Regions from separate parts of the Spartinivicinus ruber genome, predicted to be linked through region 1. Evidence: predicted binding sites of a transcription regulator. Region 1 holds the regulator's gene; each other region holds the start of a gene.

The links. The regulator FNR, encoded in region 1, switches genes on or off when oxygen is low (the NO sensors DNR and NnrR bind a similar motif). The targets are predictions, from matches to a motif close to TTGATNTANATCAA.
Region 2: G4Y78_RS23545 (OmpW family outer membrane protein) is a predicted target of FNR. The motif match lies at 3,462-3,475, and genes of this name have one in related genera.
Region 3: G4Y78_RS20995 (YdcH family protein) is a predicted target of FNR. The motif match lies at 6,656-6,669, and genes of this name have one in related genera.

What each region holds. Positions count from the first base shown of each region.
Region 1 is NZ_CP048878.1:3,697,665-3,707,575, forward strand. Features, by position in the region: gene ccoS (cbb3-type cytochrome oxidase assembly protein CcoS) at 1-200, shown strand, start outside; gene G4Y78_RS16865 (sulfite exporter TauE/SafE family protein) at 197-901, shown strand; gene hemN (oxygen-independent coproporphyrinogen III oxidase) at 1,054-2,442, shown strand; gene fnr (fumarate/nitrate reduction transcriptional regulator Fnr) at 2,552-3,313, shown strand; gene G4Y78_RS16880 (adenine phosphoribosyltransferase) at 3,435-3,977, shown strand; gene G4Y78_RS16885 (hypothetical protein) at 4,377-4,877, shown strand; gene G4Y78_RS16890 (TraR/DksA family transcriptional regulator) at 5,018-5,347, opposite strand; gene ttcA (tRNA 2-thiocytidine(32) synthetase TtcA) at 5,563-6,480, shown strand; gene G4Y78_RS16900 (DUF547 domain-containing protein) at 6,559-7,392, opposite strand; gene G4Y78_RS16905 (Yip1 family protein) at 7,822-8,499, shown strand; gene G4Y78_RS16910 (SprT family zinc-dependent metalloprotease) at 8,590-9,072, shown strand; gene G4Y78_RS16915 (lipopolysaccharide biosynthesis protein) at 9,639-9,911, shown strand, end outside.
Region 2 is NZ_CP048878.1:5,184,084-5,193,994, forward strand. Features, by position in the region: gene G4Y78_RS23530 (hypothetical protein) at 1-517, shown strand, start outside; gene amt (ammonium transporter) at 710-2,947, shown strand; gene G4Y78_RS23540 (hypothetical protein) at 2,949-3,356, opposite strand; gene G4Y78_RS23545 (OmpW family outer membrane protein) at 3,554-4,219, shown strand; gene G4Y78_RS23550 (SDR family oxidoreductase) at 4,315-5,187, opposite strand; gene G4Y78_RS23555 (ATP-binding response regulator) at 5,894-7,450, shown strand; gene G4Y78_RS23560 (hypothetical protein) at 7,447-7,818, opposite strand; gene G4Y78_RS23565 (RtcB family protein) at 8,084-9,304, opposite strand; gene G4Y78_RS23570 (HD domain-containing protein) at 9,496-9,911, shown strand, end outside.
Region 3 is NZ_CP048878.1:4,612,113-4,622,023, reverse strand. Features, by position in the region: gene G4Y78_RS21030 (hypothetical protein) at 8-580, shown strand; gene G4Y78_RS21025 (HPr-rel-A system PqqD family peptide chaperone) at 636-944, shown strand; gene G4Y78_RS21020 (HprK-related kinase A) at 941-1,906, shown strand; gene G4Y78_RS21015 (nucleotidyltransferase domain-containing protein) at 1,890-2,972, shown strand; gene G4Y78_RS21010 (diguanylate cyclase) at 3,120-4,370, shown strand; gene G4Y78_RS21005 (ACT domain-containing protein) at 4,429-4,686, opposite strand; gene ilvG (acetolactate synthase 2 catalytic subunit) at 4,673-6,334, opposite strand; gene G4Y78_RS20995 (YdcH family protein) at 6,846-7,082, shown strand; gene G4Y78_RS20990 (PAAR domain-containing protein) at 7,371-7,610, shown strand; gene G4Y78_RS20985 (PilZ domain-containing protein) at 7,935-8,297, shown strand; gene G4Y78_RS20980 (hypothetical protein) at 8,726-9,142, shown strand; gene G4Y78_RS20975 (DUF1203 domain-containing protein) at 9,500-9,911, shown strand, end outside.

The sequences.
Region 1 (9,911 bases):
TTGCCTTATTGTTTGTTGCCATCGGCGTGTGGATTTTTTTCTGGGCAGTGGATAGTGGCCAGTTTGACGACTTAGAAAGCCCAGCCCACAGTATTTTGTTTGATGATGAACCTCGCTCTAACCCTCAACAACAAGAGGACAATCAGCCCTCATCAGAAAATAGCAAACAGCCCACGTCTGATTCTGATAAGCAGCAATGAGTATTGAGTTAACCCAACTAACCAGCGCTTTTCTACTGGGCTTACTGGGTGGAGCCCACTGTTTAGGCATGTGTGGAGGGATTATGGCAGCGATAAGCCTCCACTTACCAGAACAGAAAAAACTACCGGTGCTACTGAGTTATAACACTGGGCGTATCACCAGCTATACCTTAGCAGGCATGTTAGTGGGCAGTTTAGGTTGGTCTATTCAACAGCTTGGCCCTACTGCCAATCAAGGGCTCCGATGGATAGCTGGAATTTTATTGATTTTAATGGCCTGCTATATCGCTAACTGGTGGAAAGCACTGACCTGGATAGAGAAGGCGGGACAGCACCTATGGCGACACATTCAGCCGTTAACCAAACCCTTTTTACCTGCATCTACTGTTAAACAAGGGTTTTGTTTAGGCATTTTATGGGGTTGGCTACCCTGTGGCTTAATTTACAGTGCCCTCACCTGGTCAGCGGCCAGTGGCAATACCCTAAATGGCGGGTTGCTGATGTTGGGGTTTGGCTTAGGCACTCTCCCCACGGTTCTCGCTACAGGCTTTTTTGCTGATGTATTAAAGCAGTTTATTGCTCACCATCTCACCCGCACCATTGCGGCAATTATTATGATTGGCTTTGGGTTATGGACCATTCCTGGCCCCCACCAAACGCTGTTAATGCCAAGCCATGAGAGTCATGCCCATCATCATTAAATACTGAAAGCAAAAGCTAGTAGATATTGGGTAATAGTGAATTATATTGAGCCCTATACCTGCTATTCAGACAGGCCTTTGACCCACGTCAATTCTTTTCAGCCCTACCACTTTACACTGTTAATCTGCATCAACAGAAACAGGTCAAATTTATGTTAGGACCTCTTAAGTGGCAGTCCTCGCTCATCGAGCGATACAATCAGCAAGGCCCACGTTATACCTCATACCCAACAGCCGTCGAGTTTTCAGAGGCGTTTGCCCCTGAACACTATTTACAGGCACTTGCTAAAATTAAGCAGCAACAAACACCACTTTCGCTTTATGTTCATGTCCCCTTTTGCGCCAGTGTTTGTTATTACTGTGGCTGCAATAAAATAATTACCAAAAACCGGCAAAAAGCCCTGCCCTACTTAGCTGCTATAGAAAAAGAAATTCAATTAGTTTCTAAACAGCTGGGCTGTAAGCCCATTGTTGAGCAACTCCACTGGGGCGGTGGTACCCCCACCTTCTTAACACACGAACAAACCATTCAACTCTTTAAATTACTGGAACAGCACTTTCAGCTAGCAGATGATTTTGATGGGGATTATTCAATTGAAATTGATCCAAGAGAAGCGGACTGGCCAACCATGGGACTGCTCCGCTCACTAGGATTTAATAGAATTAGTTTGGGTATTCAGGACTTTAACCCAACAGTACAAAAAGCCGTTAACCGATTACAGTCTGAAGCAGAAACCGAAGCTATTTTTGAAGCAGCTCGAGCCTTAATGTTTAAGTCCATTAATGTGGATTTAATTTATGGCCTACCTTTCCAAACTACTAAGAGTTTTCTCGAAACACTGGATAAAGTGGTTCAACTCGCCCCTGACCGGCTGTCAATATTTAATTACGCCCATTTGCCTCACCGTTTTAAACCACAACGACGGATTAAAGCTGAAAATTTACCTTCAGCTAAAGAAAAGCTCAGTATTTTGCAGCACACTATTGAGCACTTACAGGCAGCTGGTTATCACTACATTGGTATGGATCATTTTGCACTACCTGACGACAAGCTGGCTATTGCCCAAAATAAAGGCGAGTTACATCGTAATTTCCAAGGCTACACCACCCATGGCCACTGCAGCTTAATTGGGCTGGGGGTATCCTCCATTAGTCAGCTAGGAGATAATTACTGTCAGAACCATACATCAGTAGAAGACTATATCCAGTCGCTGGAAAAACATAACCAGTTGCCTATTAAGCGTGGAATCCAATTAAACCAGGATGATTTACTCAGACGGTCAATTATTCAACAGTTAATCTGCCACTTTCATGTTGACTTGGCTAAATATTGTCAGCCATTAAATATTAATTGGCATAGTTATTTTCAAGATGAACTAACTCAGTTACACCCCATGGCAAGCGATGGTTTGGTCACTATTGATGATAGCAAGATTACTATCACTGATAGCGGCAGATTGTTAGTGAGAAATATTTGCATGGTTTTTGATAGCTACTTAGCCAAGAACCAACCAAGCAACTTATTTTCTAAAGTGATTTAGTTGCATCAATAATTAGCTTGTCGCTAACAGGGTGCGCCCCTACAATAAATCAAAATGTATCCGTTAGCATGGAATACCCACTTCTAGCGTTTGAGGCCTCAGCATAACAATGATTGCAAAAGTAAAACCCATTAACCAAGTCGCCTGCAAAGATTGTATACTCAGCACTCTTTGCCTGCCTATTGCGTTAAAAATAGAAGATATTGATACGCTGGATAGCATTATCAAACGAGGCAAACCATTACGCAAAGGTGAACACTTATTTTTCCAGGGTGACTCTTTTCACTCAATTTATGCTGTCCGCTCTGGAGCCCTAAAAACTTACACCACCACTGATGATGGTATTGAACAAATTACCGGCTTTCAGTTACCCAGTGAGCTGGTTGGTCTTAGTGGTCTTGATGATGAGCACTACCCAGTGTCAGCCCAAGCAGTGGAAACCACTATGGTTTGTGAGATTCCCTTCGAGAAGCTGGATGAGCTAGCCAGTACCCTACCTGAGCTACGACGTAAATTAATGCAAATTATGAGTAAGGAAATTCGGGAAGATCAGCAAATGATGTTATTGCTCAGCAAAAAGACTGCTGACGAACGCATTGCAACATTCCTACTCAACTTAGCAGCTCGCTTCCGTCGACGCGGTTTTTCCTCACAAGCCTTTAGACTCCCTATGTCTCGCAATGAAATGGGTAATTATCTAGGCCTAGCAGTTGAAACTGTCAGCCGGGTCTTCACGCGTTTCCAAAAAAATGGCTTAATCGATGCGAATGGTAAGGAAATTCAAATTAAGGACTCCATGGCTATCTGCTCCTTAGCCGGAGGTAAGTCTGTTGATCAACCCAATGGAACCAATGACTCACTAGTAGGTTAATTTCATCAGCACACTAAGGCTTCCGCGAAAAGTTATCAGGTGATCAGTTAAATATCCTATACTGCCAATTTGCGGCAGCCTGCAAGGGCAGCGTCGATACACCATCATATGGAAAACAACAATGATTTTTGATGAGTACTATATCAAGTCACTGATCCGCAATATTACTGACTGGCCTACCCCAGGTGTTGTATTTCGCGATATTACCCCATTGTATCAGTCTCCCAAAGCACAGCGGATGGTAGTTGATAGCTTTATTCAACGCTATGTTGATGCTGAAATTACTCATATTGGCGCCATGGAAGCACGAGGCTTTTTACTGGGTTCTGTTATTGCCTATGAATTAAACAAGCCTTTGGTGCTATTTCGAAAACAAGGCAAGCTTCCAACCAAAACCATCGCTGAAGAATATGACATTGAATATGGCAAAGCAGTTTTGGAAGTTCAAGAAGATGCTTTTGGCAATGATGCCAGCATCCTCTTAGTTGATGATTTGATTGCCACCGGGGGTACCCTGCTTGCCGCCGCCGCCTTAACCCGTCGATTGGGAGGGAGTGTCTACGAAGCAGCTGCTATTGTTGACTTACCTGACTTAGGAGGCAGTCAAAAGCTTCAAGACTCTGATATTCCTATCTATACACTTTGTGCTTTTGCTAAAGATTAACCGTTTACCCAGTGCCCTTCTTTGCTTATTAACTGGGTGCTGGGTTATTTCTAAATGTCCTTCTTCGCCATTTAAATGACATTAGTGTCAGCTATTTGATCAAATTGCAAGTTGATTTACTGCACAGGCCTTTATTTCATTATTATATCTGTATTAAGACAGGCAATAATAACCGCTACTTTTGCAACAAATCAGTTTCAAAAAAAACGGATTTTTAGCTTCTTTTCTTGTAAAGCAAACCAATAACTTGAATATTTCAGTCTAAACTAACCGTAGAATATAAAATAAACCTGCTTTTTAAAATGAATATAATGATGCAAGCAGGTTGAGTAGGCCCATTCTGGTCAAAAAAATGCATCAAAGACTAATAGGAATAAATGTAGGGAAAATGAGAGTTGAGTGATGGGCATTTGTGCAGAAGAACTTAGACATTATGTAGTTCAACCAACGTTAAGGCAGTTACAAGTCAAACATTGTTTAGCCGAAAATTTGCTAATGGGGACAGCCGCTCAAGAAAGTGGGCTAGGATTCTACCTAAGACCAAAAACATACCACTCTTATGGTATTTATTGTATTACCCCACTCATGCATAAAAATATTTGGGATAAGTATTTGGTTACCCAACCTGAACTAGCAAGCCAAGTAAGAGGCCTCGCAAGCCAGCATGAATTTTTAGAAAATCCTCATCAAGAACTAGCAACAAATCTCAGTTATGCGACTGCCATAGCATGGATGGTTTATCAACGAGTGCCCAATTTTCCAACAAAAGGCGACCCGTCCAATTTAGGATTATTAGCAAAATGTTGGCGCCGTTACTATCACGGCAAGCCCCGGGCATCAATGGATGATTTCATCCAAAATTATCATCAGTATATACTTGGTACTCCACAAGCCGCCTGAAAATTTACCACAGCAACTGTTGAATTTTTTTATAGTTACTAACAGGCAAAGGCAACTTGTTTATTTATCACATTTTATTCTAAAAACCAGATTAACTGCTTACTAGCGTATAATAGCTCTTGACTCAGTAATTGGCTGGGTTAGTTAGACAATTGTTCTGCACACTGAATACACAAGTCTGTATAGGGCATCACTTTTAGTCGAGCGGGTGCGATCTCTTGACCACACTGGCTACAGAATAAATATTCTTCACTATCAATACGCACCAATGCGCGCTGAACTTTCATCAACTCAGACAAGGTTTCATTCCCCAGAGCATCAACTACCTCATCATTTTCGCGCTCTTGTGCCTGCTCTGACCAATCTCTACTGGTTGGCTTGACTGCATCACGTTTCAACCGAGATAGTCGCTGTTCCAACTCCACTTGCTTTGCCTGTAACTGGCGTTTAATGTCTTCATATAAAGTCATGCAGTGCCTCATCACTTAAGCATTGTTAAAAGGCGTTATTGTTTTAATGGTCTACATCTCTATCTAACTATAGCGTTTTCTAACGCCCCTATTGTTTGGGCAAGCAATATCGGTAAAAAGTTTGCTTACCCTTCCCTTATCGACATACTTTATTCTCATTAACCCTATGCTCAGGTATAATCAGCCCCCCATTACTGAGTGCCTTTAGCAGTACAATGTCTATGCAAAACCCAAAATCTGACAGACTCACCCTCAACAAGCTACAAAAGCGATTACGTCGAGAAGTAGGCCGGGCCATTGCTGACTTCAATATGATTGAAGACGGTGACAAAGTAATGTGCTGCTTGTCAGGTGGTAAGGATAGCTATACGTTGCTGGATATCTTACTCAACCTGCAGCAACATGCGCCCATCAGCTTTTCCATTATTGCAGTCAATCTTGACCAAAAGCAGCCAGGCTTTCCTGAAGATGTACTGCCGAATTATTTGAGTACGCTCAATATCGACTACTTAATTGTTGAGGAAGACACCTATAGTATTGTCAAAGAAAAGGTACCTGAAGGAAAAACCACCTGTGCATTATGCTCAAGGTTAAGGCGCGGCATTTTATATAGTACTGCTAAAAAACTGGGTGCTACTAAGATCGCCCTGGGTCATCATCGCGATGACATGATTGAGACCCTATTATTAAACATGTTTTATGGCGGAAAGATGAAAGCTATGCCAGCCAAGCTGGTTTCTGATGATGGTCAGCATATGGTCATTCGCCCCTTGGCTTACAGCCGCGAAAAAAACATTGCTAAATATGCCAATTTGAAAAACTTTCCGATTATTCCCTGCAACCTGTGTGGCTCTCAAGAAAACCTACAACGTAAACAGATCAAGGCTATGTTAAACCAGTGGGACCGTCAGTTCCCTGGCCGCATTGAGAGTATGTTTCGTGCCATGCAAAATATTGTACCTTCACATATGGTTGATACAGGACTATTTGACTTTCAATCACTGGCAACCCAGGACCAGCCGTTTGTAGATGGTGATCAGGCCTTTGACCCACCAAACATTGATTATCAAGCAAATATTCCAAGCGAAAACATGGAAGAAGATGCAGCTATTGTAAAGCTTATTTCTCTGTAACTAGTTCGTTTCAAGCATAACAAACAGCTTACTCAGGCTGGCATGTATCATTTGACCAGCCTGGCCTAACGCTGTTTTTTAATTCACCTTGTTTAAGTTCCAATCATATTGATAGCTTATATTACCTTGATATTGCGCTAACTGTTGATGCAGTGCAGGTTTGGCATATTGTTGTAAGTGCTTTATCACAGCAGCTTCATTAGCCCCGAAGTCTACCTGGTACCAATCATATATTTTCGACAGAATAAGCTCGCCTTTAGTAAAGGAAACTCCTTTGGTTTGATTAATAAACCGTTTCGCAGCTGCTTTTAACACCTGTTGTTGATTGGCTGCAGTTAAAGCTTGACTAGCCAAATCAGGGCAACCAAAGCTGGCACAATTCACTACATAATGAATCCGAGGGTCTTGCCAAATAGGTCTGAGAATACGGTGTTCGATATCATTCAATGTAACTGCTTGTCCTGCAATCTGAATAATCTCATCATCCCAAGGTCCAAAACTGAAAAGCCCTTTACCCAATTTTTTAATTGAGCTAACAGGATAGTTATTCAACACCAACTGTACAGTTAGTGCATTATATAAGTTAACCCAGTAAGCAAATTGTTGCTGTTTATTGTAATCACGTGGGTCAATACCACTTAGCTGTTTAATATAGTTATTCAACTGTTGTTTATGGGTGGCCGTCACTTTTTCATAATTAATTAAATGCCCCTTTGAACTTGTCACTAAATAGCGATCTAACAGCTGCTGCCATGGTTGATGGTTGATCTCAGCCCTATTCTGCTCATTACTGGTTTGCCAAAAACCCCACAAATCAGCTTTTGGCGCAGCATAAGTATAGGGAGCTTGATAAGCTATCAATATGCATATTCCCCACAATAAAGGCAACACCCAACGTTTAATGACTAACATTTAACAACCTCCTAGCAGGCTTTCTTACTCTTTAAGTAAAGGAAAGGGGAAACAGTGAATTTTCTTTCAATTTCACACTAAAGAGATGTTTCCTTCATAACTGGCAGTCATATAAAAAGGGAAAAAGCTTAATAATTTTTAAAAATGCTATTCTTAAGTCCTGAAAAATATAATAAAGCCAGTGACCCGCCAAGTTGATTTATTTATACTGAGCCTGTTAACTGGATTTAACATAAGTCAATTAAAGCAATAAAAACTAATAAAAAATAAACTAACAATAACAAGGTACGAAAAGTAGCAATTTCCAATAATTCCATAGTAGCAGCTAAGTATTCATGTATTGAAAGAACTGACCACTTAGGTGAGATGCCTTTAGCAGCTGAATTAACGCGAAATAAACTACTTTTCACCCGTCAAACAAGTGAACATATGCAGCAACCAGTTACAGGCTCTGCTAAATGCACACTTTATATGACGATTAAAGCCAAGGAGGTAACACAAGTGCTGTTAAACCACATTTGGGGTCTATTTACGATGCCCCAACAAGAATGGCAGCTGATCCGCAGTGAGTCCAGCTCTGTCAGTAAAGTCTATCTTACTCATGTTTTGTTACTTGCAGCTATCCCTGCTATATGCGGCTATATTGGCTTTACCCAAGTGGGATGGTCAGTTGGTAATGACAAGCTTGTCAAACTGACAGAATCCAATGCCGCTGGGATGGCCTTGTTAAGCTACTGTGCTATGTTGGCAGGTATCTTTGTGATGGGCTGCTTTATTCAGTGGATGGCAAAAACCTATAACGCTAGCACTAGTTTAAGTCAAACTATTGTCTTTGCTGCTTATACTGCCACTCCCTTATTCTTCACTGGCCTGGGTGCCCTGTTACCAAACGTATGGCTAAATATGTTACTTGCTATCGCAGGCGCCAGTTATGCAACTTACCTTCTCTATACCGGTATTCCTGTAATGATGCAGGTACCTAAAGAAGTTGGCTTTTTATTTGCCAGTAGTGTGCTGTGTGTTGGCTTAGTGGTATTAGTCTCTATTATCACCATTACAGTGCTGGTTTGGGGAATTGGCATTGGACCATCACAGGTTGTGTTTTAGCTTTCCTACACTTACTGCAACTTGGCAGTCATTAGTCAACAGTCTACAATTGCCGGGTAATCTATTCGGCAATTGTTGTGCTAGTTGAAAATGCTTGAAGATGCAGTAATTAAACGAGTCAGAGTATTAATCTGCCTAGCTGAAACACGTTTTGGTAGAATGTTTCAAATGCCCACTATTCGTTTTGACTTGAAAGGCACCTGTGCCGGCACTGCCGACTGGCTCAATAATGAAGTAAGATTCAACCCACTATTTTTAACCCACCATCAACAACACTTTATTACCCATACTGTCGCCCATGAAGTGGCTCACTTGGTCGCTCCCCTCATCTATGGCAGTCATATTAAGCCCCATGGTGAAGAATGGCAGTTTGTAATGGAGGAAGTCTTTTGCTGTCCAGCAGAGCGTTGTCATCAATATGACCTATCCACTGTCAACAATCAACGTCCTTATCACTGCCAATGTGCTCAACCTGTTTGGCTTGGGCCTATACAACATAAACGAGCCCAACAAGGTGCTCGTTATATTTGTAAACAATGTCGACAACCACTTGAAGCAGCCGCCAGTGTTTGAATAAGTCGAATTAAATTACACTTAACCAAGCTTTTTAGTCCCAGCAATTATCCTCATTCCTACTTTTTCTTGTGTGCCCCTATAAATAGGGTTAATTATACGCTAGATAAAAGTCAGTAGATAAATTTCAGTCAGCACGCCAGCAATTTCGCATATTATTTTAGGCCTATTCCCTAATAATTGAGGCTAGTAGTTAACAAAACTCCATTTAAGAAAGCTTCATAACTGAAGGAATTCTTTACAATTATTTATTACTGGTTATAACAATGGAATATTCATGGTGTATTGATTTATAAGGTTAGACTTAGTAGAGTAACGCTCGGTAGTAACCATAACCGTCGAATGGGGTAAAACGCCAACTTATACGCTCCCGTGTCCAATTATTGGTTTTTTGATGAAAGCAATTGGTATTAACGGACTGCACAAAACTGGCAATTAGGAAGCATCGGAAAGCCAAACCGAGATATAATTCAACTTTTATCTTGATAAGTGACCCACTTATTGCAGCACACTATTGGAAAGTCAAATAAAAATCGAATGATCTGATTCTTGTTTGTAGTCATCTTATGGAAAAAACGTTTATTCAAAAAGCAAAAACAGCATTATTCTGGACTGCAACCGCAAGATTCGGAGCACAGCTATTTTCTTGGGCATCAACCTTTTTAGTTATCCGGTATATCAACCCAACCGCTTACGGTATCATTAGTCTAGCAGAAATCTCTTTTTCTCTGTTTGTTCTAATTAGCAGCACAGGGCTAGCTGAAAGCCTTATTCAGGCAAAAGAACTATCAAAAAATCAAATTCGTAATCTGTTAGGATTTTATATCGTTGCCTGTGCA
Region 2 (9,911 bases), 1.5 Mb from region 1:
CAGTCCATTTAACAATGCACTCGAATTCAGTAATGGCGATGAATGGTTTGGCCAAGGATTACTACAAAATGGGATAACTGATGATGTAGCTATGCTGCGCTGGCGCCAACACCACCCGGTAAGTCGTAATGCTATTTTATACAACGGCCGAATGGCACCTCTGCCTAATCAGTCGTTTGAATTAACCTGTGCAGTTGATGTGCTACATCACTCCAAAGACCCTAAAGAAACTTTGTGGGATATTCTACGCTTAACCCAACGTTATTGTTTAATCAAAGATTACACATACAGTCACTTACCCAGCTGGTTCCTAATAGCCTTGGAGGATATGAGAGGTAACCGGAAACTTCAAACCAATAGTACACTGCACTATCAGCATAAATGGGAATGGCTAAAAATTTTTGATAAAGCAGGCTTTAAATTGATCGAGTTAAAACATCCGGTTGGCTGTGATGGCTGGCCTAAACGACTTTTAACCAAACGAGTTCAATTTATCGGCTTGTGGGAGCGCAAATAAGCTAATCCATTCTTAGGATGTTTCCAACATACTTTTTGGGGCGATTTGATGTTCGCCCCTAGCTTGACGACACATTCTTTTAAAGCATTTCAGGCGTTTATCGGAATAAAGTACCCATACCAAGTTGTATAATTTTATTCCTTTCCTATATTTACTCTTGAAACACACCAGTAAAATAAGTAGTACATTATTATGTCAACAGCAGATCTTGCTGAACTTCAGCAAACCCTCGATATTCTATGGCTAATGGTAGCCGCTGCTTTAGTTTTTCTAATGCAAGCGGGTTTTGCCGCTTTAGAGTCAGGGCTGACCCGCGCTAAAAATACTATTAATGTTGCCCTAAAGAACGTTACTGACTTTACCGTTGCCACCGTAGTGTTCTGGATGGTGGGATTTGCTGTTATGTTTGGTGATAGTGCCGGGGGCTGGTTTGGCAGTAGTAACTTTGCTTTATCAGAAGCTAGCAAACCCATGGATTTTGCCTTTTTCGTGTTTCAAGTTACTTTTGCTGGTACTGCAGCCACTATTGTATCTGGCGCTGTTGCAGAGCGAATTCGATTTCTTGCTTACATGGTTATTACTATTGCCATTTGCGCATTTATTTACCCAGTATCTGGCCACTGGATTTGGGGGGAAGGTGGTTGGCTGGCAGAAAAAAACATGGTTGATTTTGCAGGTTCAACGGTTGTCCATTCGTTAGGTGGTTGGGTAGGTTTAGCAGGCGCCTGGATTTTAGGACCCAGGCTTGGTCGATTTAACCCTGATGGTAGAACCGTCAGAATGCAAGGCCATAACCAAGTAATGGCCGTTATCGGGGTATTGATTTTATGGTTTGGCTGGTTTGGTTTTAATGGGGGAAGTACCTTAGCCGCAACAACGGATATTGCCAAAATCATTCTTAATACTTGTTTAGCTGCAGCCGCTGGTGGAATAGCTAGCTTTTTAATCTCCCTAGTATTACATGGCGGAGAAATTTACATCGCTCGATTATTAAATGGCATTATTGGGGGCCTGGTTGCTATTACAGCTGGCTGCGCAGTGGTTAATCCACTTGGTGCTGTATTTATTGGTTTTTCGGCAGGTATTGTCGTCTATGCATTTGAGTGGTGGTTGGTCAAAGGATTACGCATTGATGACCCAGTTAATGTTGTCGCAGCCCATGGTTTTTGCGGTGCCTGGGGCACCCTTATTTTAGCTTTTGTAGCAGCTGATGGGGCTCTCCCAATAGCCAACAGATGGGAACAGTTTTTTGTTCAAGCGCAAGGCGTAATTGCCGTATTTATCTGGGGATTTGGTACCGGAGCCATTTTATTCGGCATTATGCGCTATATGAAATTTCTTCGTGTACCTGAAGAAGCCGAACGAGTTGGGCTTAATGTATTTGAGCATGGCACAACAACTGGTTTAATTGAAATTAAACAAGCCATGAAGTCAGTCTTACCTAAATCAGAAGGTGGTGAAGGTAACCTGACCACCCGTGTACCGTTCGAACAAGGGAGTGATGCAGGCGAAATTGCCCAAGCATTTAATACTCTCATCGAGTCTTATTATAAAACCGTCAGCTATCTGAATGGCGCATCTGCCAAATTAAACCAAACCGGTGAGTCTTTAAGCAGTACTTGTTCAAGCCTCCATAAGTCTGCCAAGGACCAAACCTATAATTCCGACAAAGTATTAAACACTGTACAAGAAATGGTTAATATGACCGATCAGGTTACTGAATACGCTAACGAAATCTATGAAAAAACCTTAAGCGTTTGTGAAGAGGCCAATCAAAATAGAGACATTGTAGACTCAGCAACCACAGCTATCGAAACCTTATCTAACGATGTGATTGAGGCGGCTAAGATTATTCACGAGCTAAAAAATGACTCTAATGAAATATCACAAATTTCTGACACTATTAATGATATTTCAGACCAAACCAATTTATTAGCATTAAATGCCAGTATTGAAGCAGCACGAGCCGGTGAGCATGGTAGGGGTTTTGCTGTAGTAGCTGAAGAGGTAAGGGAGTTAGCTCAACGGGCCTCCAACTCCACAGAACGAATAAAACAAATGATTGATAAAATTCAAGCAGGCGCAATCAAAGCAGCCCGCGCAATGGAGCAAGGTGCAACTAATGCAAGTGCCAGTGTGAACCAAGCGAAACAAATGGGCGAGTCTTTAAATAGAATTTCAGATAATGTTGAAAGTATTACTGAACTCACCCAATTAAGTTGTAACCAGCTAAATAACTATAAAGATGTTACCCATACCATTGAAGCTGATTTATCAACCATTAACCATTTAGCCAAAGAAGGCGATGTAAGAGCTGATGAAACCAATCAAACCAGCACCTCTTTATTTGAGCTAATCAGGGAAATTCATGAAATTATCAACCAGTTTCAAATTAACTCAAGCGATCAAGAAGTTGCAGTGGCTAAATAAGTTAGCCACGCCAATGGAACTTTAAATAACTACTTTGTCCAGGGCCTGCAATGGTTTCCAATTGAATTAAATGACTGTGTTTAAGCCGCATCATGGTCCGCTTTATTTCCGCATCCTCTGCACCACTGTCAGCAAGAAAATCAATGAGCTGGTAATTGGTAACCGTTTGTTTCTGCCAGATAAAATCCAATGACTTTTCAAAGAAATTCTTTTGTTTGGGCGTTTTAGCCTCACGAACTCCCTTACTCTTCAATGACTGGCAAACAGATTCACTAGGCGGTTCTGAGGTTGGATTAGCCTCCCGAGTAAGATGACTTAATTCAGCAATAAGCATTTTTAAATCATCAGTGGCTTCTATTGACAAGTCCACTGATAAACTGCCTACTTTACCTGTTATTTTTATTGCCATCTTAATTCGCTAAACATCTCAAAGGGTATTTATTAATATACTCAAAGGGACATAATAAGTAAAACTACCTAAAAGCATCTAATTTACAAAGTACTCCATTCATTATTGATATAACTCAATATTGTCACACGACTCTCCAATTAATATTCCGATAAACGCTTTGTTGCCGTAAGTAAGGAATAATGAGGTCATTTTTTATGCGTACACCTATTGCTGTATTTGCCACTGTGGCTTTAGGCTTATCCCTTAGTCAGGGGGTAATGGCTTATCAAGAAGGGGATTTTATCGTCAGAGCTGGTGCAGCAACAGTTAATCCCAATGAGGATAGCGGTAATGTAAAAGCAGGTGGAGCTGATACCGGCTGGACTGTTGGCGTCGATAGCAATACCCAACTAGGGTTAACTGGCACTTATATGTTAACCGACCATATTGGAATTGGTTTATTAGCCGCTACACCGTTTGAGCATACCCTGGATTTAAAGAGCAGTCCTGATAATGGCTCACTTGCTGATATAAAACACTTACCACCTACATTAACTGTGCAATATTACTTCAATGACACCAAGGCTGACCTACAGCCATATGTAGGTGCAGGGGTTAACTACACCACTTTCTTTGATGAAGAATTTACCAGCAAACGTAAAGCACAAGGCTACAATAGTCTGGACCTGGAGGACTCTTGGGGAGTTGCCTTCGAAGCAGGTGTTGATTACAAACTAACTGATAATCTGCTGGTAAATGCCAGTGTTTGGTATCTCGATATTGATACGGAAGCAAACTTTAAAGTAGGCAATACCAAAGCAAAAGTGGATGTTGAGTTAGACCCCTGGGTCTATATGGTGGGACTAGGTTATAAGTTTTAGCTTGGTCACTGCTTTTTTAGTTCTTGAGGGACCATGGAGGGCCCTTCAAGATCGAACGGTGAGCAAATACCCTATTGCTCCATACTTTTTCTTTACTACACATAAAACCCTTTCACTATCTTCGCAATCGCAGGCCGCCATGCCTTTGCATGAATACCAAAGGTGTCTCTGATTTTGTTAACAGACAAACGTGCATTTAAATGGCTAGGTAGATAATCCAGCTGATTACATTCTTTTACTAACAGCTTTTCAGAGGGTAACTCATCATATTGCATAGCATCATTGAGCAATACTTCAGCAAACTTGCTTTCAGCTACTGGCTCTACACCACCATAGTGATAAGTGCCGAAGACTTCTGCTTCGCAGTCAAGCTGGTAAAGAATTGCAATAATGACTGCAGCCACATCCACTGCAGGGGTTGGGTTTCCTAAGCGGTCTGATGCCACCCACACCTCTTGATTTTGCTTCAACTGGGACAAAATTGTATTAACCAGATTATATCGCCTGGCACTCACCACCCAGCCTAAACGTAAGATAATATGACGGGAGCAGCGTTCTCTAATTAACTGCTCCCCTTGCCATAAGCTGCCAGCTAAAACTCCTTGCGGGTTAGCAGTATCTTTTTCAGTGTAAGGCTCTGTTTTAGCACCATCAAAAACCAAGTAAGACGACAGATGGATTAAAGTAATATTATGTTTGCTACAGATGGCAGCCATACTGGCAGCCGCATCTCGATTAATCGCAAAGCACTTGGAAGGCTCTGACTCAGCCTTAACCAAATCTCGATAACCCACAGCATTTACTACCATGGTTGGTTGATAACGTGCGATCAACTCTGCAACTTGTTTATCATCAGCAATATCCAAAGCCTTGTGGCTAGGCGCTTTAAAAACAATCCCATGCTCTGTCAGTTGCTGACATAACTCCTGCCCCACCTGACCTGAGCCACCAAATACTAATACTTTCATAAACCAACTTAAATTATCCTGAAGCAGCTTATTAATAGGCTTACAGTGAAATAACCTAGTATCTCGAACACCCAGCTTTATTATTTTTTGAAAAGCTATAGGCTAGCCAATTAATGCTAACCATAGCCTTTCTGTCAACCACCCAACAGCTGGTGTACATCACATAACTTTGGTGCAACTATAGTGGGTAGCAAACAGCCATGATAAATGAAACAGTATATTTGATAACACCAACCTGGTACTACCTAATACAGCAACCCGTTGTAAATTTTCTAGCAATTGAAGTTGTTTCGACAAGTTAACTATTAACCCAAACTGGCTGAGCCTCAAAGTATTCACCTGGCAATCTGGGCCTAATAGCCATCTTTACAAAACTCTTAACCGCTAATGTTGCCGTTTTGACAGAAAGTAGCAAACATTTTACCCCTTAAGTGGTTGCAGTCTTCCTTAGTCATGGCGCACAATTTGTCTAGTGATACATCCTATAACCAAGAAAACCTTTTGGGGATACTGATTGGCAGGCTGTACCACCAGCCGAATATTTCATCAGATATCAAAGAATCTGGGCATTCTGGCTAAACAACATTGCTTTATTTCCCGCCAGCCTTGATGATGCCAAGGCTGGCGGGAAATAAAGTAAAATGACTGTCGTTTGATGACATATTCGGGCTACGTAGCCAATGAATTACAGGAATGATGGCTTTTTATGACTGCAACTGACCCAAATAGTGTGCCTACAGAGCGAGATATCGCTGAAGATAAAATATTATTGGTTGATGATAACCCCACCAATTTACAGCTATTACTACAAACGCTAAACGGCCGGGGCTACAAGCTACTTGTGGCTAAAAATGGTGAAAGCGCTCTTAAAATTGCTCAAAAAAACAAACCTGCACTGATTTTATTAGACATCATGATGCCAGGGATCGATGGTTATGAAGTTTGTCGCCAATTAAAAGGCGACCCGGAAACCAACGGCATTACCGTTATTTTTCTATCTGCCCTTGATGAAACCAAAGACAAGGTAAAAGGGCTAAACCTGGGTGCAGTTGACTTCATTTCTAAGCCATTTCAGCCTGAAGAAGTATTGGCACGGGTTGCCACACAGCTGAAAATTCATCGCCTGGAACGTGCTCTTTCTGAACGAAACAAACAGCTAGAAGCCGATAACCAGCGAATATTGGAAGCAATGACAGAAGGGATTTTTGGTTTGGATCAAAAAGGCTGCATCACTTTTGTCAATGCAGCAGCAAACCGCATGACAGGGTTTGCCGAAGATAAACTAATTGGCCAAGAGTTAATCAATATTCTGCTTAAACCTAATGACCCGAAGACGGTTCCAATTTTGAAAACGTTACAAGACGGCTCAGAGCAACATATTGAAGAAGACTTATTTTGGCACCACGATGGTTATCACTTCCCAGTTACCTATTCTGTTACGCCAATCAAAACAGATCGCCAGCCTTCAGGTGCTGTTGTAGTGTTTAAAGACATTACTGAACGTAAACAAAATGAAGAAGCCCTGCAAAAAGCCTTGGACGAACTGCAAGAACAAAAAGAACGCCTTACTCATGTATCAAGGTTAAGCACCATGGGCGAAATGGCTGCAGGGTTTGCCCATGAAGTTAACCAACCACTCACCGCCATTTGTAATTATGCCCAAGTGTGCAATCGGATGATTCAGCGTGATCCGTTAAATAAAGAGTCGCTCTCTGAAGCCTTGGAAAAAATTGGCACGCAAGCCAGAAGAGCAGGAGATATTATTGCACGCATCCGCAGCTTTGTGAAAAAACCTGCCCATTGCTTAGAAAAAGTTGATTGCAATAAATTAATTAGCGATGTGGTTAAGCTGGCAGAAGTTGATGCTCGCAATAACAACATGGAAATTCACCTGGATCTTGCTGATGAATTGCCATTAATAGAAGCTGACCCGGTACAAATACAACAGGTTGCCCTTAACTTAATCCGCAATGGTATGGAAGCAATGCGTGACCGAGAAACTCGTGATATAGGTGTTTGGGTTAAAACAGAGCTGGACAAATCCCATCAATTTGTCAAAGTATCCGTTATTGACCGTGGCCACGGGCTAACAGAAGACGCTGCTGATAAGCTGTTTCAACCCTTCTTTACCACTAAAAGCTACGGTATGGGGATTGGTTTATCCGTCTGCGAGTCGATTATATCGACTCATGGAGGTAAATTGCGGTTTGAAAACAACCCCGAGGGCGGTGCTATTTTTTATTTCACCGTTCCCACTGTTTAATTTATACCTAATGGACTGGGCTTGATAGGTTTCATTAGCTGGTCTACCTCTACATATTTAATATAATGTAGCTGTTGTAGACTGCTAATTGTGTTTTCAAGCTCGGCTTGGTTTGAAGCAGCCACACAAATAATTAATCCATTCTCTTGAAATGGGCGAACAATTTGCAACTGCTGCTGACCTACCACACCAGCAACATAATCTAAGGCCTGTGGGCTTTGCCGATCTTTCAAGGTTTTAAACATCACAATCAAACGTGCAGAACCCTGACTAGACAGAGAACATTGTTGCCCCGCTGTTACCTGCCCCACCATAATGTGTCCAACAATAAACAACAAAGCAGTCAATATATATTTTTGACGTAGCATGGGGTATTTCCTTATAAAACAATTGAAGTACATTTGCCCATTATTATTTCACAAGGCATCATAACAGCCAATTAACCTAATAATAAATGACCCCTGTCAACCGTATCAAAACATTTACAACACACTAACAAAAAGTCATTTTAATTAAATACGTACCACTCAAAGCCATTTATTGCTAAAAATTAATAGTTAAAAAGCTTAATAACCCAAAAAACTAGGTGGCATTATAAAAAACTATGTTACCACCCTATTTTTTGCTACTCCTTTATCCCTTCACACACACCACTTGTTTTAGAGTATGCACTATTTCCACCAGGTCTTCCTGAGCTTTCATGACCTTTTCAATGGGTTTGTAAGCTGCTGGTGTTTCATCAATAACATCCTTATCTTTACGACACTCGACATCTTTAGTGGCTGCTTCATGCTCTGCCAGTGTTACCAGCTTTTTAGCTTTGGTTCGCGACATTACCCGGCCTGCGCCATGGCTACAGCTATGAAAACTTTCTGGGTTACCTAACCCTCTTACAATAAAGGATTTTGCCCCCATGCTGCCTGGAATAATCCCCAATTGCCCTTCTTTTGCAGAAACCGCACCTTTTCGAGTAACTAACACATCCTTACCATAATGATGTTCTCTAGAAACATAATTATGATGACAGTTCACCGCCATTAACTCTGCAGAAAACTGTCTCTGAAGTGTTTGCTGAACGGCATAAATCACTCGTTTCATCATCACTTGACGATTAGTAAATGCAAACATCTGAGCCCATTCAACCGCCGATAAATATTGACCAAATAATTCGCTACCTTCCGGCAAGTAAGCTAAATCTTGGTCGGGTAATTGAATTTGCCAACGCTCCATTTCTTTTTTAGCTTTTTCAATAAAATAAGTACCTATTCGATTACCGACTCCTCTTGAGCCACTATGCAACATAAACCAAACACTGCCAGCCTCATCTAAACAGACTTCAATAAAGTGGTTACCCGTACCTAAAGTACCCAGATGGTTAAGGTTGTTGGTTTGCTGCAATACATGGTGCTGCTCAGCTAATAATTCAAAAGGTTTTTTTAAAGGCTGCCAGGCATGAGCCACATCATCTGGTATGGTATTCCAAGCCCCTTTATCCCTGCCTCTTCTGGCTCGTGCTGAACGGCCATGGGGCACCGCCACCTCAATTGCATGACGGATGCCGTACAAATTATCAGGTAAATCAGCAGCTACTAAACTGGTTTTAACGGCCATCATACCGCAACCAATATCAACACCTACTGCGGCAGGAATAACTGCACCAAAAGTAGGTACCACACTACCAATAGTAGCCCCTTTACCTAAATGAACATCAGGCATTACTGCTACCCACTTATGAATAAAAGGCAGGCTGGCAATATTACATAACTGTTGCTTAGCCTCTTCTTCAAAAGGCAAACCACAAGTCCAGGCTTTAATAGGAGACAAACCTTTCTGATGAATAACTTCGTATGACATAATTAACATCCAACGATCGAGAAAGTAGTTAGCAACAAACTTTTACATATACTCGTACAAGGCATGGATCATGCCAAAAACTCAAAAAAATCATAACACATTGATTTAAAACAACTTATTATCTACGATTTATATAACGCTCGTAATATAAATATCTATTTTGATAGGCGTATTATCTAATAAGATACAAAATGAATAGCAACTTACTCTGTGATTACTGGCATAAATACCTTGACCAAAGTGAACATCAGCTGGTGGCCAAGCAAGCCCTGAACAAGATTATCCAACAATATAGCCAACCTTGGCGGCACTACCATACCCTTAACCATATTGAGCAGATGCTGTTACTCTTCAAACAGTATGAGTCATCTATCACCTCACCACCAACAGTATTTTTTTCCATTTGCTTCCACGATTATTACTACTTGCCTTGGTGGAAAAATAATGAAAAACGCAGCGCCGATAAAGCCATTTATACATTAGAGCAACTACACTTTGGCTCGTTAAACCATGATGTAGCACAAATGATTATAGCCACAGAAAAACACCTGCCATTAACAAATCAGGCACCCTCCCTTCTTTTAGACTGCCAATTGTTTCTAGACTT
Region 3 (9,911 bases), 910 kb from region 1:
CGGGACAATGAGTAATAGTGAGCATAGCAATCAACCAGTTAAGACTGGGCAGCAATCAAGCTTGACCAGTGATATTCAGAAACTGTCAAGTAAACAGGTGCAACGTCGGAAGTTGCTCAAAGCTTCTGCAGTAGGAGCTCCTCTAGTGTTAACTTTAAGAAGTGGCGCGGCATTAGCAGCAACCAGTGCTACTTGTGATATGAAATTGGCTGAGGCCAATTTACCTGACCCTGATGCTGTGGTGTCTGAGCAGGACGGAATGAATGAAGAGCCTAGCTGGGTACGGGCAATGGGTACCAAGTATACATATACTCCGACCAATGGTGAGCCTCAAATGATTGTTGAGGTTAATAATACGCTGTATGAGTTAAATTTGAGTCAGCAGCTGATTCAAGCAATGAACCAAAACCAATTGGCTGAGTGGGAGCAAGCTGTGACTAATAACGAAGGGGAGTTAAGCTCTGAACAGGTGAGCGTCCTTGTTTACTTTGATGATATGCAGCAAATGAGTGTTGAATACTCTCCAGGTACTTCACCGTTAACGAATTCTTGCTGGGTTTCAATTCAGCCTACCCCCTAATAAAGAGTGTTGTAGCCTTTGGGTTACAGCACTAATCTGGTCTACCCTTTAAGCCATGACAATCTATTGCCAGAAAAAAAATAAACCTGCAAATTGGCGTCTGGCTGATCTTGATCAGTTACTATGGGCTGATTGGGGGGAAGATACTATTGTGTTTAATGGCTTATCTGCGGATACTCATTTGTTAAATGCTATGTCATTAGATGTTTTATTGTTATTGGCCAAACAACCACTATCGCTTGATCAGTTAATAACAAGCCTTGCCAATCAATGGCAACAGACCTCGGAACAGCTTGCAAAACCAGTTAGTAATTTGATCCACAACCTGGATTGTTTAGGGTTGATTGAGCCGGACTTTACATGAAGATTGCGGACTTAACAGTAATGGAGCTACAGGAGCGGCTTCGCACTGGCTTGATGTATCAAATAGGTCCATTTAAATTTCAATTAACTGTAAAAAACTGTAAAACACTTGTATCCCAACTGCATTGGTTATTTGCACATTATCCCACCTTTAGTCAGCCACAACTCATAGATTTTTCAATTCAGGTTAAACGACCTCAGTTGTGGCGTCGTTGGTGGCGACCTCAAGTGGAATTTAGAACCGATGGTGAGCCTGGTATGGCACCGTTTCCACTGGATCATGCGCTACCTATGCTAGAGTGGGGGAGTAACTGGTGTATTGCTACCCATGCCCATCGGTATTTAATGCTGCATGCTGCAGTGGTGGAGCGTAATGGCCAGGCTATTTTATTTCCTGCCTGGCCTGGCTCAGGAAAAAGTACTTTATGTGCAGCATTGTCGTTGAGTGGCTGGCGAATGCTATCAGATGAGTTTGGGCTATTAGAGCCTGAGACAGGTTTATTGCAACCGCTCCCTAAGCTAATTCCACTAAAAAATACTTCAATTGAAGTAATGAAGCGGTTTAGTCCTGAAGCGGTCATTGGGCCTTTATTTGAAAAAACCCGCAAAGGCATGGTTGCTCACTTTCGGCCTCCTGCTGCCAGTATTGAACGAGCAGAGGAAAAAGCTCATCCTCGTTGGGTCATTTTCCCCCGTTATAAGCCAGGCGCGAACAATGAATTGATCCTAGTAGAAAAGTCTCAAGCATTATTGAGACTGGCAAATAATGCATTCAATTACAAATTATTGGGTGTCTCAGGGTTTCAGGCTGCACGCCAATTAGTTGATCAATGCAGCTGCTATGAATTGAACTTTGATAATTTACGGGCGGTTATTCCATTATTGCTTAGCCTGTATGAACAGCAGCCTGCTTCCCAATCAGCCAAGAGTATTAGTAGAGTGGTTAATGAAACAGCGGGCTGAACATCATTATTTACTGAACGCCATTAAAGAACCATCAAGTGTGGTTCCGTTTTCTGTAGCGCAATGGAACATCCTGCTTTTTCAGGCTAAACAGGCTGGCATGTTAGCCACACTGACTAACTGTTTTCAGCAGCAACAGGTTTGGGATCAGTTACCTGAGCAGGTACAAGGTCAATGCCAGGATGCTTTGCAGTTTGCAAAATATTTACAACGTAATGCTCGCTGGGAAATCAATAGACTCAGGCGGATACTGTACCCTGCCGGCTATCAAATAACTTTACTAAAAGGAGCGGCTTATTTATTTCATAATATTCCGGTTAGTGAAGGACGATTGTTAGCGGATGTTGACTTATTATTTGCTGAGGAGGATTTACCTACGATTGAATCTTTACTAGTCGATAACGGTTGGGCTTGTGCAAAACAAAATGAATATGATAAAGCCTACTACCGTCAGTGGATGCATGAGTTACCTCCTTATCGTCATCGCGAACGGTTGTATGATGTAGATATTCACCACCGGATTTTACCCCGCACCAGTCGTTTAAACCCAGATCCTTCTTTATTATTAAATGCGGCTGTACCTCTGACTGAGCCAGGGCTAAATACCTTGTGTTTTCCTGACATGGTGTTACACGCTGTGGTCCATTTAGGTTATGACGCGGATTATCATAACCGAATTAGAGATTTATACGATATAGATCAATTGCTTAAATATGGGGAGCAACATGTGGCTGACTTTTGGCTGCAGCTTCAAGAACGTGCAGTGAAACTCGGTGTTACATCCCCTCTGGTTGATATTTTGTGGTTGTTACAGCAGTTTTTTGCAACCTCAGTCAATGAGAAATTGCTTGCAGAGTTGTCTAGACAGCCAACTCCTATTCAACGGATGAAATATTGGGCAATGCCTGAAGCGATATTACCTTTAGCAAGGGGGCAAGCACGGTTACAAAAAAAACTGGCCTGCCAATTACTTTATTTACGTTCCCACTGGTTAAAAATGCCACCGCTACTATTGCTACATCACCTGTCTCGAAAAGCCTGGATGCGCGCAACTGGTAAAGCTTAAACAATATTGCAGCAAGTTTGCGCTGCTATACTCTACTATTAAGCTGAAATGACAGTTCACTTACAGCTGTAGTGCTGCACTATTGCATCCTATGAGGCTGTTGCAATAGCTTTGCGAAAGTCTCCTATAAATAAGTGGAAACCTTGTATGAAGGGGAGTTCTGTATTAATTGTTGAAGATAGCCCCATGGTTTGGAAGGTGCTTAAACACCTATTTGAGGCAAGAAAAGACTTATCCCCTTCATTTGCTGCAAACTTGAATGAGGCAGAGAGATATTTGAACAATGCTGAAAAGACTTATTTGGTAGCAGTAGCTGATTTAAACTTACCGGATGCGCCTAATGGTGAAGTGGTTGATAGAATACTGCATGCAAATATCCCCTGTATTGTACTCTCAAGCTCATATAATGATGAAAAACGGGAGGCACTGTTAGATAAAGGTGTCGTTGATTATGTGGTTAAAGAAAGCCGTTATTCTTATGAATATGTCATTAAATTAATCGAACGGTTGCAAAAAAATCAGTTTATTAAAGTGCTGGTGGTTGATGACTCTAAATCCTCTCGTGCGTTTATCAGAAAAACACTGAAACAACATTTATATCAAGTTCTGGAAGCGGAAGATGGCGTTGATGCGTTGAATGTGTTGCAGCAACAGCCTGATATTCGGTTGATGATCGTTGATTACAATATGCCAAATATGAATGGGTATGAGTTGGTAAAACATATTCGGCATAAACAGCATAATAAGAACTTAATTATTATTGGTTTGTCTGCTGAAGGGGGTGGGGCGTTATCTGCCAAGTTTATTAAAAATGGAGCTGATGATTTTTTACGTAAGCCTTTTTATCATGAAGAGCTGCACTGTAGATTAATGCATAACTTAGAGGAAATGGAACTATTTGAAGCTGTTAAGGATGCTGCAAATCGTGATTATCTAACGGGGTTATTCAACAGGCGTTATTTTTTTCAGATGGCTGAGAAAGTATATGGAAATGCCCTGGAAAATAATAAACAACTTAGCTTGGCCATGTTAGATATCGATTATTTTAAAAAGATTAATGATAGTTATGGCCATGAAGCTGGCGACTATGTGTTAACTAAAGTGGCTGATGTATTAATGCAAAAATTCGCTCGTTTTACTGTTGCTAGGGTGGGTGGCGAAGAGTTTTGCATTTTATTTAATGGGCTTAATGCAGAAAAAAGTAAGCAATTACTGGATAGTTTTCGAAACCTTATTGCAGAACAGTCCTTAATAGTGAGAGATAATGTTCTAAGCATTACGTTTAGTATAGGTGTAACTGATAACTTATATAACTCGCTCAGCGATATGTTGGCCAAGGCGGACCAATGCTTATATCAGGCAAAGCAAGCTGGCAGAAACGTAGTGATAAAAGATTGAAAACTAGTAAGTCCTATAGGAGATAGTATTCTGCTACCTCCTTGATAATCAACCTTTATCATGCTTCTACAACAGCAAGTTTTCGTTTTGCTGGAGTTAGTTCGCGAATGTCATATTGCTTGGCTAATTGCATCACTAGATGCTGTTGACTTCGGTTACTGGCTACAGCTAAATCGATTTTAAAATAATCCTGTTTCTTATTTAGTTTTGCGTTGAAGTGTTTTATTTCAAAGCCGCGAACCCGACTGGTATTTAAAATTCGTTCTAAGCAACCAGGGGTGTTACGAGCGACCAATTGCAATTCATAGTAATTCATTGTTTGTACACTCCAGCATATTATCGTTAGGTACACCCGGTGGAACCAGTGGCCATACGTTGTCCTTGGGGTTGATGCATACATGCAAAAGAAAAGGCTTGGTTGCCTTGAGAAAAGCTTGCAAAGCGGGCTCTACTTCAGATGTTTGGGTAATACATTGAGCTGTTAAACCAAATGCTTGGGCTACTTTTACAAAATCAGGGTTATCTGATAAATCAACTTCGCTGTATCGTTCAGTAAAAAACAGGGTTTGCCATTGCCTAACCATGCCAAGCCGCTGGTTATCGATAATGATAATTTTAATGGGGAGTTGGTAACGAATAATGGTTGCCAGCTCTTGGATATTCATCATGAAAGAGCCATCTCCAGAAATATTGATAACTTGCGCACTGGGGTTAGCAAATTGGGCGCCAATCGCTGCTGGCAAACCATATCCCATGGTACCGAGGCCACTACTGCTGAGATGGTGGCGCGGATGAGTAAACTGGTAATGCTGTGCTACCCACATTTGGTGCTGACCAACATCACAACTGATAATGGTTTCTTCTGGAGATAGTTGTGCTAATCGATGAATTAACTGGGGAGCATAAATCGAAGGGGGATTTTCTGGATAGGTGAAAGCATATTGGCTTTTTAGTTGAGTGCACTGTTGTTGCCACTGAGCAATGTTAGCAGAGTAGGCTAATTGACTTAAGCTGTAATTGAGTTCGCCATGGATAATTACATCGGGTGTTTTGAGCTTACCAAATTCAGCTGCATCGATATCTAGGTGAATGATTTTTGCATTTTCTGCAAAGCTGTCCAGCTTACCTGTTACTCGGTCATCAAAGCGGGCACCAATACAAATCAGTAAATCACACTGTTGTACGGCTAAATTGGCTGCTTTGGTGCCATGCATGCCTAACATACCCAGATAATAAGGATCATCTGGTAGATGATTGCCAATGCCTTTCAAGGTAGTGACTGAGGGTATTCCTGAGTGGCATGCATAGTCTCTTAATGCTGCAACGGCGTTGCCCAACATAATACCACCACCACTATAAAGCACAGGTCGTTTTGCCTGTAGAATCAGTTGATTGGCTTCTTCTATGGTGCCGGTTCCTGCTGTAGGCAAACTGTTGTCTAGTGAGGGAAAGCCAACCAGTGGGGGTATTTTTGCCAATTGAATGTCTTTTGGTACGTCGATTAATACAGGACCAGGTCGCCCAGATAGGGCAATCTGCATGGCTTCTTGCAGCATTCTGGGTAATTCGCATGGAGTGCGCACTTGAAAGCTGTGTTTAACCACAGGCAAGGCCATGCCTAAAATATCGACTTCTTGAAAGGCATCCGTTCCAATCAAGGGGCTGGCAACTTGGCCTGTAATGGCCAGCATGGGGATAGAGTCCAAATGTGCATTGGCAATGCCTGTGAGTAGGTTGGTGGCGCCTGGGCCAGAGGTGGCTAAACAAACCCCTAAATTACCAGTGCTTCTGGCATATCCATCGGCAGCAAGAGCGGCACCTTGTTCGTGACGGCAAAGAACATGGTTGAGCTTGCTATCATAAAGCGCATCATAGACAGGCATGATTGCACCACCCGGATAGCCAAAAATGGTACTGATTCCTGCAGTTTCAAGGGCTTTAATAATATGCTGTGCGCCATTCATAGAGTCTGTTCACATCATTGTTGTTGCAAAAAAAAACCCCCGGCTCTTGCAAGTCGGGGGTTTTGGTATCTGGTAGCTTATTTAGTGGTTAGCCACGTGAACCCCCTCGCTGATGAATAATAATCATCACGAGTATCTTCACGATAATAGTTTTAGCAGCTAACAGGGCATTCATTACAAGCAAACTCATCAATTAAGTGTCTCGTCAGTCACACATCAAGCGAGTGACGTATATTTAAGCAGAGCTTTATCACGTGCTTCCTTTAATCAGAGCATAGTTTGATGGAAAAAACAAGAACTAATAGGTGCCTTTACTTGAAGTTGACCAGCATCAATAACTTGTTTGGTTATTTCCGTTATTCATAGCTTTATGGTTTGCTAATAAAAATAAGTGCTGTGTGATACTGCAAACAGAATCGTTTGTTTGCGGGAGTTAACGTAGCTGAAAAATTAGCTGGCGAGCTAAACAACAGATTACTAAACTTATTAATGAGTAATAGGGAGGAAAACAATGTTAAGGCATAAACACAGCCTAGTCGATGAGTTCCCCCAGTGTCGGGAGCAAATTAATAAACTAAAACATGAAAACCCCACCTTCGCCAAAATGGCAGCTGAATATCACATGCTTGATCACCAGCTATGTGGCTTAACGATGAGAGATATTCCGACAAGTGACGAAAATTATCTCTCATTGAAAAAGCGACGAGTTAAATTGAAGGATCAAATTTACGCTATGCTTGTTCATTAGTGAGTCAAGTGAAAGGGTAACGTTAAGTTACCCTTTCTTTTTTGTAGCTGTATAGTGTCGTCTTTCCGATAAAAAAACAAAACTCACTTGCTCTGGGTGATAACGTTGTATTAATAAAAATTAAGGCGTAATGAAAAATAAAAAAGTAATAATACTGATGTGCTATCCACAAGCTTTATATAATCCAGCTACGCTTATAACTAAGGAAAAATCTATATTATTGGGAGTGACATATTTATAGTTAGTATATAAAACTTAGTAGTAAAGCAGTAAAAAAGGTGTAATAAAATGAAATGGGCGCTTGTTGGTGATAAAGATACGAGGGGGAATGTAATTGTTGAAGGTAGCCCAAATCATAGGGAAAGTGGTAAGCCAGTTGCGCGGGTTGGCGATAAACTGAGTGATGGAAGTGTTATTATAACAGGGCACCCTTTTATCAAAATAGATGATCGGCCTGTGGCTATTACAGGTAGTGATGTCAGCAATGGTAATAAGCTGGTGGAAGGCTCCTCAATCACTCAGTTATAAAAAAAATATAACTTCTCGCTTAATATTATTAGCCTTTTTATTTTGCATATGCCTATTATGTTTTTTTGTTAACGATACTCACATTGAGTAGACTTTGCAAAGGATGTATATTAAAAAATATACAGTATCGTCAAAGCGAATGCTATCTAGGAGCGGCCGTCAAGTGACTAAGCTCTATGAGTTAATTGATTTGGGTGAATGCAGTTAATTGATCCTATATAAACTGCATATTACCACCAACCTGGTGATCAGCGATGACAACAAACCCTAAAAATCATTCGCGAAGAGTATAGGTAGCTTGTCTTTAGTGTGTAGTAGTTGAGTATGACAGATAAATTGATTGATGTACCAATACCGCAGGAACAACGTGCCTATCCTCGTAAAGAGGTTAACTGGCAAGCAGCTATCAAAGGAACTGATCATAACGAAGAAGCTATTTCTGCTGTAGCTGTTAATATTTCTATACAAGGAGTAATGATAGCAACCCCAGTCAGTTTTCAAGTTAAGCAAAAATTATCAATCATGATTAAGGCTCATCATTTAAATAACCAGCTAATAATTTATGCTATAGCTGAGGTAAGGCATGTGATTGCTAGGAAAAACGATTATCATGTTGGGCTGCAATTTAAACGAATACAGCCACTTGCAAAGAAATTTATTTATAGATTTGTAGGAAATGCAATTTAATTAATAAATTACACGCATACTCTCATAGAGTTATCCTAATAATTCATTAACTTCATCTAGAGGCTTACTGTTGCTATAAATACAATTGTAATAGACACAACTATAGGCAAAGCAAAGCATAATGGTAATACCTAATACTAGTAATCGACATTTTTTGAATTTTCTAGCTTGGATAAATTAATATTACTATCTTTTTCAATAAGAAATGTACGGTACTGCTGAATAAATGTGGTTTGAGTAAAAAATCTTTAACCCTTCCATATCTCCCTTGCACACCGTTATTATAAAGCTATAAGTAAAAGTATTTAATTCTTCTAAATATCTTCACTGGGAAGATACTCTTTGATAATATCGACGACGTCTTAAGTTTGTTGACGTTTAATCTAAAATGGATGCTAGTGCTTAATCACTCGAATCATGGAAGAATAATGAAAATACTTAAATACCTTACCATAGCTATTTCAATGATCTTACCAATTCAGTCGTTTGCAACTCATACTGAACTTGAGATATTTAACGACTCAGACGAAGGTGTGGATATTCAAGTTCATGGCTATTTCACAGGTAATATAACCCCTGCTGAAATGGAAAGTAGTATGCTGTGGTCTAGTTTAATTGAAATGTGTAATGAAGGTATTTCAAATACGGTTTCAAACTCAGCAAGCCTATGTGCTGCTGAGGTGTATTTATCTCCTAACTCCATAGATCAAAAGGCTTTGGGTGTAATACTTATTAATTTAATCAGAGGTAATATTATTATTGTTCGTCAAAGACCTGAATTGACTGGCTATAAAATAGTATCCTATGGTAATGGACAATTATTAATTGAAAACAACAGTAACTAAAAAGCTGATATAAACTTAGTTAGCTAGGGTGTTGAAGTACATAGCGGGCTGAAAGGTGAGATGTAAACAAATATGTTGAATTATGTCTAACATACAAAACCTAAATATTGATCAGTGATATGATGCCAACATTATTCAAACTTATACAATACTGTTTATGCATAACAATACTGTCAATTACGCCTCTATGGGCCTAGACGCAGCATGCAGTGTTGATTGCTTTTAGTATTATGCAAAAATTACTTGTTCATTTTTCGGTTGTAACTTCGCTTAATTCTTGAATAAATTTGTTACTCTTTCTAAATAGAGATATATGGAATGGAAAACAATTTTTTAATCGTACCATTGAAGAGAAGTTTGTTTTCTTCTCTGACTGATGCTGAGCTCATTGAATCTAATGCCAAGTGGATGGAGGTTGATTTAAAGCCTGGTTATCCGTGTCGAGTATCTTTAGAAGACGCAGACATTGGGGAAAGAATTCTCGCTATTAATTATTGCCATCATTCGGTAGATACACCCTATAAGGCCTCAGGCCCAATATTTGTTAGAGAAAACGCCTTAACAGCTAACCTGTCAATAAATGAAGTTCCTATGATGCTTCGCCATAGACTATTATCTTTACGTGCATATAATGACCAAGGGATGATGGTAGATGCTCATATCACGGAAGGCGTAAATTTAGATACAACTATCAATGAAGTATTTATAGAGCCTTGTATCGAATATATACAAATCCATAATGCCAAACCTGGCTGTTTCAATTGCACGG